DNA from 4 places in the Micromonospora sp. NPDC047707 genome. Region 3 is predicted to be linked to each of the others. Evidence: riboswitches for the same ligand, from Rfam matches in the RefSeq annotation. Region 3 holds a riboswitch; each other region holds the start of a gene.
What was found. Region 3 has a riboswitch for S-adenosylmethionine ahead of AB0873_RS21315 (ABC transporter substrate-binding protein). Riboswitches for the same ligand answer to the same signal wherever they lie in the genome.

Region 1 (2,192 bases), on a different contig from region 3:
ACCGGCGGAGGGCGGCCCGAAGCCGCCCACCGCCCCGCCGATCGGCTGACCGGAGGGTTCAGCCCAGCGTGGCGAGCGCGGCGAGCAGCGCGTCCACGTGCTCCTCGGTGCTGCCCAGGCCGATGCTGGCCCGGAGCGCCGTCGGCGGCAGGTCACGCCGGCCGCTGCGCCCGGCCGCCTCGGTGAGCAGGCGGCGGGCGAGCGGGTGGGCGCAGAACAGGCCGTCGCGTACCCCGATGTCGTGATGCGCGGCGAGGTGGGCCGCGACCTCGGCCGAGTCCCGGCCGGCCACCACGAACGAGGCGATCCCCACCCGCGGCGCGTCCGGGCCGAAGGTGCGCAGCTCCACCACGTGCGGCAGCGCCGCGATGCCGTCGCGCAGCCGGGCCAGCAGCGCCTGCTCGGCGTCGTGGAGCGCGGCGCGGTCGGCTCCGCTGAGCGCGGCGCACACCGCGGCGAGGGCCACCGCGCCGAGGAGGTTCGGGGTGCCGGCCTCGTGCCGGGCCGGCCCGGTCGCCCACCGGACGTCGTGGGTGGCCGCCCCGACGTGGCTGGTCGCCCCGCCACCCGCCAGGTACGGCGGTGCCGCGTCCAGCCAGTCGGCCCGCCCGACGAGGACGCCCGCGCCGAACGGCGCGTACAGCTTGTGGCCGGAGACGGCCAGGTAGTCGACGTCGAGAACGTGGAGGTCGACGGGGGCGTGCGGGGCGAGCTGGGCGGCGTCCACCGCGATCCGGGCCCGGTGCCGGCGGGCCACCCGGGCCAGCTCGGCGACCGGCCACCGCTCGCCGGTCACGTTGCTCGCCCCGGTCACCGCGACCAGCACCGGCAGGTCCCGGTCGGGGGTGGTGCCCCGGCGCAGCTCGCCGAGGGCGGCGTCGAGCGCGCGGACCGCCCCGGCGGGGTCCTCCGGCACCGGCAGCCGTACCGAGCCGCGCGGCCAGGGCAGCAGGTTGGCGTGGTGTTCCCCGCCGAACGTCACCACCGTGGCCCCGGGCGGCAGCGCCCGGGCCAGCAGGTTGAGCGCGTCCGTGGTGTTCCGGGTGAAGACCACGTGGTCGTCCGCCCGGGCGCCGACGAAGTCGCCGACCGTCTGCCGGGCCCGCTCGTAGGCCAGCGTGCAGCGCCGCGACAGCGCCCCGGCGCCCCGGTGCACGCTCGCGTACCAGGGCAGCAGCTCCGCCACCGCGTCGGCCGCGGCCCGCGCGCAGGGCGCGGTGGCCGCGTAGTCGAGGTTGATCTGACCGGGTACGCCGAGCACGTCGAGCGGCCCGGCCGCCGCCCGCGACGGCACCGGCGGGGGTACGAGAGTGAGGGTCATGCGGCACCTCCGGGTCCAGGGACCCCGGGTGGGCACACGGGCGGGGTCCGCGCTTGCCCAGCACACGGATCGGGCCGGGCCCGGTCATCACCCGGGGCACCCCACCGCGAACCTCGACGAGGGTTGCCGGCCAGCAAGCCGGGGCTTGACGCTGGCGCTCGTGACCTGCAGGCAGCATAGCGGTCCCCGGTGCGGCCGGTCCGGCCGGCCGGCGGTCCGGCCGGCCGGCGGTGCGGCCGGTCCGGCGGGCCGGCGGTGACTACGCTGACGGCATGGCCGACACCCCGCCCGGCGCGGCCCCGCCGCCGCCGACCGCCGCCCCTGTCCCCCCGCCGGCCGAGGGCCTGACGAAGGCCCCCCGGCGTCGGGTCAGCTGGGTACGCGCCCTGGTGCTGGCCGTGGTGATCCTCTTCATCGCCGGCTGTGCGGTCTTCATGGTCTGGACCCTCGGCGAGAGCCTCGGCGGCGAGGCGCTGCTGATCGGGGTCATCGCGGCGGTCCTGCCGGTTCCGGTGCTGGTGTCCTGCTTCCTCTGGCTCGACCGGTACGAGCCGGAGCCACTGAAGTACCTGATCTTCTGCTTCGCCTGGGGGGCGTTCGTCTCCACCGCCGCCTCCCTGACGGTGAACAACTTCGCCGCCGACTCGTTCGAGCGGCTGAACCTCCCGACCACGCTCACCGCGGTGCTGGTCGCGCCGTTCATCGAGGAGTTGACCAAGGCGCTCGGGCCGATCCTCCTGCTGATCTTCCGGCGCCGGGAGTTCTCCGGCATCACCGACGCCCTGGTCTACTGCGGGCTCTCCGCGATCGGCTTCGCCATGGTGGAGAACATCCTGTACCTCGGCGGCTACGGGTACGCGACCGGTGTGGA
Region 2 (2,192 bases), on a different contig from region 3:
CGACCGTCTCGGCGGCCGGGTCGAGGCGGCCGGACTCGACGAGCTTGCGCAGCACGGCCACGGTCACCCCGCCGGCCGTCTCGGCGAAGACGCCGGTGGTCCGGGCGAGCAGCTGGATGCCGGCGCGGATCTCGTCGTCGTCGACGTACTCCATCCAGCCCCCGGTGCGCCGGACCGCTTCGAGGGCGTACAGGCCGGCGGCCGGGTCGCCGATGTTCAGCGACTTCGCGATGCCGGTCGGCTTGACCGGGATGACGGTGTCGCTGCCGGCGTGCAGCGCGGTGGCGATCGGGTTGCAGCCGGCCGACTGCGCGCCGAACACCTTCCAGCCGCCGGCCGGAGCCTCCACCAGCCCGATCTCGACGAGTTCGCTGAACGCCTTGTCGATCTTCGTCAGCAGTTCGCCCGAGGCCATCGGGATCACCACCTGGGCGGGGATCCGCCAGCCGAGCTGCTCGGCCACCTCGTACCCGAGCGTCTTCGACCCCTCGGCGTAGTAGGGGCGCACGTTCACGTTGACGAAAGCCGTGTCCTCGAACTCGTCGGTCTCCACCAGCTCGCCGCAGAGCCGGTTCACGTCGTCGTACGACCCGTCGATGGCGACCAGGTCACCCCCGTACACGGCGGTGGTGATCACCTTGCCCTGCTCCAGGTCGCTGGGGATGAAGACCACCGACGGCGCGCCGGCGCGGGCCGCGTGCGCGGCGACCGAGTTGGCCAGGTTGCCGGTGGAGGCGCAGGCGAACCGGCTGAAGCCGAGCGCCCGCGCGGCGGTCAGCGCCACCGAGACCACCCGGTCCTTGAAGGAGTGCGTCGGGTTGGCGCTGTCGTCCTTGACCCACAGCGGCGCGGTGATGCCCAGCTCGGCGGCGAGGTGCGGCGCGGCCACCAGGGGGGTCAGCCCGGGGTCGAGGGTGACCCGGGTGGCCGGGTCCTGACCGGCGGGGAGCAGCGCGGCGTACCGCCAGATGTTCTGCGGGCCCGCCTCGATCTGCTCGCGGGTGACGGCGGCGAGGGCGGCGGCGTCGTAGTCGACCTCCAGCGGCCCGAAACACTCGTAGCAGGCGTGCTGGGCGGCGAGCGGGTAGCGGGCCGAACAGGCGCGGCAGACCAGGGCGCGGGCGGGGCCGGCGGCGGTGTCGATGCCGGAGGCGGCGAGCGTCGACGTCATGTCGAGATTCCTCTCATCTTTCCCCGCGTCGCGCTCTGCGGCGGGGACGGAATTGGCACCTGCCCCGCCGGTCGCTCTGCGGTGAGCGCGCGGGGTGGTTGCCGGGGCGTCGTCGGGCCGTATCCCTCAGCCCCTCTGGATGAGGTATGCAGTTGTGCCGCCGAGTCTAAGCATCGCCAGCCGGCTGTCCACCGCCCGTTCCCACGCTGTGGCCAGATGTGACCTACTCCGCAGGGACGAAGACCGCGGTTGGCGCGCTTTGGAGCTGATCCATCTGTGCGATCGGCCCCTCAGTCCCCCCGCTCCCGCACGTAGACACCGCGTCCCTGATGGCCCTCCACCAGGCCCTCGGCTCGCAGGATCAGCATCGCGGAGCGGATGACCTGCGTGGAAACCCCGTAATGGGCACACAGCTCGGAAATCGATGGCAACTTGTCCCCCGGCTTGAGGTCACCGGACCGGATGCGGTCCCGGATCTCGGTGGCGATGCGCTCGTAGTACGGCGTCACTGGCATGGTGGTGCTCCCTCGTCGGCACCACCATCTGACCACCGCTCGCTTATGACATCAAGTTCCTGGCATCACAGCTCTTGCTCTCCTGATACTAAGTATCATATGTTGACCGCGAGGCGGCCCTCGTCGGCAAACGGGACCGGCTCACCCCGGGTGGACGCCCGGGTTGCCGGGGCGGCACGGCCGGTCGCCCCGGCGCTCAAGAACGTCGGTCAACACCCACGAGCTGGCCCGGGGCGGGTGCCGGGCTCCGGACGGCAGCCAACCCGGGCGGTTGCCGTCCGCCCCCGCCCGCCTCGGCGCCCCGACCAGCGAAGAGGAGTGCGATGGACGCGCCACGCTGGATCATCCACCTGCCCACGACGCTGACCAGCCAGGACGCGGCGATCACGCTGGCCGAGGCGCTACGCGACTCGCTCGGGCACGTCACCGTCCTCGACTTCGGCGAGGCAACGCTGAGCGAGGAGGATCGCCAGTTTCTGCGTACCCGCGTCTGGTGCGACCACCGC
Region 3 (2,192 bases):
GGGTGACCTGGCGGTGCTGGAGGCCGCGGCGGCCGGGGTCGCCGGGCTGGTGGTGTGGGGCCTGCACCGCGACACCCCCGAGCTGGTGGAGATCGGCGTGCCGGTCTTCAGCTACGGCGCGCTGCCGCTGGGCCCGATGCGACTCGACGACCGGGGTCCCGAGACGCTGACCAGCGCCCGGGTCGGCCCGCACGTGGTCGACGGCGCGGACCTGGTGCTGGCGGACGACGACGGGGTGCTGTTCGTCCCGGCCGCCCGGGCCGAGGAGGTGTCCGCGACCGCCGAGCGGATCCGCCGCACCGAGCGCGTCCAGGCCCAGCGCATCCGGGCCGGCGAGACGCTGCGGGAGCAGACCGCCTTCGCGGAGTACCTGGCCCGCCGCGACGCCGACCCGGGGTACACGTTCCGGGCGCACCTGCGCCGGGTCGGCGGGGCCATCGAGGAGTGACGAATCCGCAGGCCCGGCGGCACGTGAGGGTGGTCATAACGGCTGGACGGCGGATCGTCACGCGCTGCTAGTCTCGGTCCAGGTCATGAGCGCCAGCGCGAAGCCCCGGCTTGCTGGCCGGCAACCCTCGTCCACGTAGGGGTGCCCCGGGTGAGGACCGGGCACCGGAGCGGGCTCCGGTGCAAGCGTGGCCTGGCACCCCAGGTCAGCACCGACCTGGAGGAGAGCCATGTCCGTCCGCACCGTCGCCCCGCCGGCCCTGACCCGGCGTCGTCACGTCGACATGATGCGGGTCTGCAGCGCCGCGTGTAGCTGAGCGCCCCACTCCCTCGCACCGAACCATCCCAGCGGTCCGCCCACCGGCGCACCGCCGGCGGCGCACGCCCGTGCCCGCCCGGACACCCCTCTCGGAGACACCTGTGCGATTCCTTCCTGCCCTGACCCGGGCCGCCGCCCTCGCCGTCGCCGCCGTCCTCGGCGCCGCCACCCTCGCCGCCTGCGGCGGTGACGACGCCACCGGCTCGGCGGACAACCCGTACGGCCTGCTCCAGCCCGGCGTGCTGCGGGCCGGCACGCTCACCGACGCACCGCCGAACGTCTACCTGAAGGACGGGACGTTCACCGGCTTCGACAACGACCTGCTGGTCGCGGCGGCCGACCGGATCGGCCTGAAGGTGGAGTTCGTCGGCACCGACTTCTCGGCGCTGCTCGCCCAGGTGGCGAACCGCAAGTTCGATGTTGGAAGCTCGTCGATCACCATCACCGAGGCGCGGAAGAGGACCGTCGACTTCGGTAACGGCTACGACTTCGGCTACTTCGGACTCGACGTGCCGGCCGGCTCCACCATCACCGGATTCGACCAGCTCGAAGGCAGGCGGGTGGTGGTCGTCCAGGGCACCGTGCAGGACGACTACGCCACCCGCGAGGGCCTCGACCCGGTGCGGGTGCCGGACTACAACGGCGCGATCAACCAGCTCAAGGCGGGCACCGCCGACGCCTGGATCGCCCCGGCGGAGATCGGCGACACGTCCGCCGCGGAGAGCAACGGCAAGATCAAGGTGGCGGCCAAGGAGCTCAGCCCGGCCCCGACCGCGTACGCGTTCGCCAAGGACAACGACAAGCTGCGCGCGGCCCTCGACAAGGCGCTCGACGAGGTCATCGCCGACGGCACCTGGAGCCGGCTGCAGCAGCAGTACTACCCCGGCCGACCGATCCCGCCGGACTTCAAGCCCGGCAGCGGCACGGTACCGGTCGGCTGACAAGGAAGGGCCCCTTGTTAACGCCTGGCGAGGTGAAGGGGCCCCTTCTTAACAGGAGAGAGCGAGCGGGGCGGTAGGAGAGGCGACTGATGGATCCGTTGAGCACCCTGTGGGAGACCTTCTTCGACTGGGACTCCATGCGCGAGGCGCTGCCCGAGATGCTGACCGTCGGGCTGCCCAACACGCTGGTCCTGGCGGTCTCCGCCGCCCTGCTCGGCTCGCTGCTGGGCATGCTGCTGGCGGTCGCGGGCATCTCGCGTACCCGATGGTTGCGCTGGCCGGCCCGCGTCTACACCGACGTCTTCCGCGGCCTGCCGGCGGCGGCGACGATCCTCCTGATCGGCGTCGGGCTGGCGCCACTGGGGATGGAGGTGTGGGGCCCGAACCCGTACCCGCTCGGCATCCTGGCGCTGTCGCTGATCGCGGCGGCGTACATCGGGGAGATCTTCCGGTCCGGCATCCAGTCGGTGGAGGCCGCCCAACTG
Region 4 (2,192 bases), on a different contig from region 3:
CAGCGGGTGTTCGCCGGCCGCAGCGACTTCGAGCTGTGGAGCCAGCACGTCAGCGAACCGCCACCACCCCTGCGTACGCTCCGCCCCGACGTGCCCGCAGCGATCGAGGAGCTGATCCTCGAACTGCTGGCCAAAGCCCCTGAGGACCGGCCCGCCGAGGCCTACGACGTCTACGAGCGGCTGCTGCCGTTCCTGCCCCTACCCGGATCGCCCTCGCCCGCCTCCGATCCCGCACGCAGCACAATGCCCGACCCGACGCTGGTGTACCGCCGACCCAACTCGCCACGTCGCCGGCCCGAGCCCGCGCCCGTGGTCCCCACCCCACGGAGCGAGACGTCGGCCGTTGATCCAGCGGCGATCCTGCGCACCGGGGTTCGAGACGCGATCAAGGCGGCCATCGCGCAATCCGACGATCTGCTCGACGACGAACGCTTCGCCCAGGCGGCCGAGGTACTCGAGCAGGTGATCGGGCCCGCCAGCGCCGCGCTCGGCGCCGAAAGCCCCCGCGTGCTGGGGCTGCGTTCACGTCGCGCCGCCATCCTCATCATCGGCGGGGACTTCCGGCGCGCGCTACCGGAGTTCGACGCCCTCGCCGCCGCGTACGCCCGTACCGCCGGCCCCACCAGCGAGGACGCGTTGGAGTGCCTCCGGCAGGCAGCCCACTGTCGGGCCGAACTCGGTCAAGCCACCACTGCCCTGCGCCAGTTCCGGCAGGTGCTGACCCACGTACGCGCCGCCTCCGGCGACGCCTCGCCCACCGCTCTCGACCTACGCCGCAACATCGGCATGCTGTTGCTCTCCGAAGGTAAGGCCGCGGAGGCCGTCGATGAGCTGCAGCCGCTGTACGACGACCTCTGTGTCGTGTACGGCCCGCAGCACGAGGAGACCCGGGAAGTCGCCGACGTGCTTGCCCGGCTCCGATTCGCCGCCGGCCGATAGTCCGTCCAAGGCATCCGCTCGCCGCGGTCATTGCGTGCCATCGCCTGCCTGACTCCAGGGTTGCCGCCGTCGTTGATGATCTCTACGCTGATCCAGCGTCACGAGTGGTCAGCGTCAAGCCTCCCGGCTTGCTGACCCGGCAACCGCGCGGCCCGCGCACGGTGCCCCCGGGAGAAGACCAGGCCGACCGCAAGCTGCGGTCCGGCAAGAGCGGGTGCCTCGGGGCACCGGAAGGTGAGTTCGCTGTGCCGTTCGAAGAGCCGGACCTGGCCGCTTTCGCGGTCTGCTTGACCTGCGGGGACCTCCAGGGTGGAATCCCGCGCGAGCAGCGGTGCCGCTGTCAGCCGCGTACGCCAGACTGGGAGCAGCAGTGGCAGGGGCAGGACATCGCCAGTGACCTCGACCTGTGTGTGTTGTGCGTCCGGGACATCGTGACCACTCGCACCCGGTGGTCGTGGCTGGGCTGCGGCACCTGCCGGAGGGTGTCGCAGGTCGTCGGCGAATGGTACGGCCACCGCGCCGCGCTGCCGCTGGGACGGCACTCGATCATGAACGGCGACATAGTCGAGCTACCGGCGACGACGGCCACCGAGGTCGCTGGCTCGCTGATAGCCGCAACGCAACGTTGGAACGCACTGCGCGAGTGGCAGCAGGGGGAGTTCGACCGGCTCGCCGAGCCACTGCGCGCAGCCGGCCCGAGCGTGCCCCTGGTCGAGTGGCAGCGGCGGTGGCCGCCATCGCTCGGGGCAAGCGTCGATGCGTTCGACCGCTATGGCGTCGTGCCCGTACCCGCCGATCTCAGCACCCTGCGGCAAGCACAGGTCCGGTTCCGCTCCTCGGCGCGTTGACCCCTAACCCTGCCCGATGGGCCCGCTCGCCCTGTTGGGCCGATCAGTACAGCGCCCGCCATACAGCGCCGGAGCTTTCACTGCGGACTCCTGCCAACCGCTCCCGCAGCACTTCGGCGAACGCTGGGCTGTCTCCGGCTCGGCGCAGCGGCCCGGTCAGCTGTACCAGGTCCCGCATGTGAAGGAGCGTGGCGAAGCCGTCCCAGCGCGCCAGGTCATAGCCGTACACCTCAGCGAACGCATCAGCCCAATCCTGCCCGCGCCCGTAGCGGATGGCTGCGTGCCACGATGGGATCAGGTCAATTTCCCGCGGACCGTAGGACACCCAGTCCCAGTCGCCGAGAACAACAGCGTCTGGACCGGCAGCGGTGTCCCACAGCAGGTTTCCCGCCCAGGCGTCACCGT

Region 1: linked by a shared signal. The riboswitch ahead of AB0873_RS02505 (aminotransferase class V-fold PLP-dependent enzyme) and the one ahead of AB0873_RS21315 (ABC transporter substrate-binding protein) in region 3 are both predicted to bind S-adenosylmethionine.
Region 2: linked by a shared signal. The riboswitch ahead of thrC (threonine synthase) and the one ahead of AB0873_RS21315 (ABC transporter substrate-binding protein) in region 3 are both predicted to bind S-adenosylmethionine.
Region 4: linked by a shared signal. The riboswitch ahead of AB0873_RS18435 (hypothetical protein) and the one ahead of AB0873_RS21315 (ABC transporter substrate-binding protein) in region 3 are both predicted to bind S-adenosylmethionine.

Annotation. Positions count from the first base shown of each region.
Region 1 covers NZ_JBEYSU010000002.1:66,017-68,208, forward strand. The annotation lists gene AB0873_RS02500 (FUSC family protein) at 1-49, shown strand, start outside; gene AB0873_RS02505 (aminotransferase class V-fold PLP-dependent enzyme) at 59-1,321, opposite strand; SAM riboswitch class IV at 1,366-1,487, opposite strand; gene AB0873_RS02510 (PrsW family intramembrane metalloprotease) at 1,594-2,192, shown strand, end outside.
Region 2 covers NZ_JBEYSU010000002.1:47,036-49,227, reverse strand. The annotation lists gene thrC (threonine synthase) at 1-1,171, opposite strand, end outside; SAM riboswitch class I at 1,182-1,317, opposite strand; gene AB0873_RS02430 (winged helix-turn-helix domain-containing protein) at 1,462-1,686, opposite strand; gene AB0873_RS02425 (hypothetical protein) at 2,010-2,192, shown strand, end outside.
Region 3 covers NZ_JBEYSU010000021.1:17,067-19,258, forward strand. The annotation lists gene AB0873_RS21310 (RraA family protein) at 1-448, shown strand, start outside; SAM riboswitch class IV at 530-642, shown strand; gene AB0873_RS21315 (ABC transporter substrate-binding protein) at 868-1,707, shown strand; gene AB0873_RS21320 (amino acid ABC transporter permease) at 1,797-2,192, shown strand, end outside.
Region 4 covers NZ_JBEYSU010000015.1:132,110-134,301, forward strand. The annotation lists gene AB0873_RS18430 (serine/threonine-protein kinase) at 1-939, shown strand, start outside; SAM riboswitch class IV at 1,036-1,156, shown strand; gene AB0873_RS18435 (hypothetical protein) at 1,185-1,787, shown strand; gene AB0873_RS18440 (aminoglycoside phosphotransferase family protein) at 1,831-2,192, opposite strand, start outside.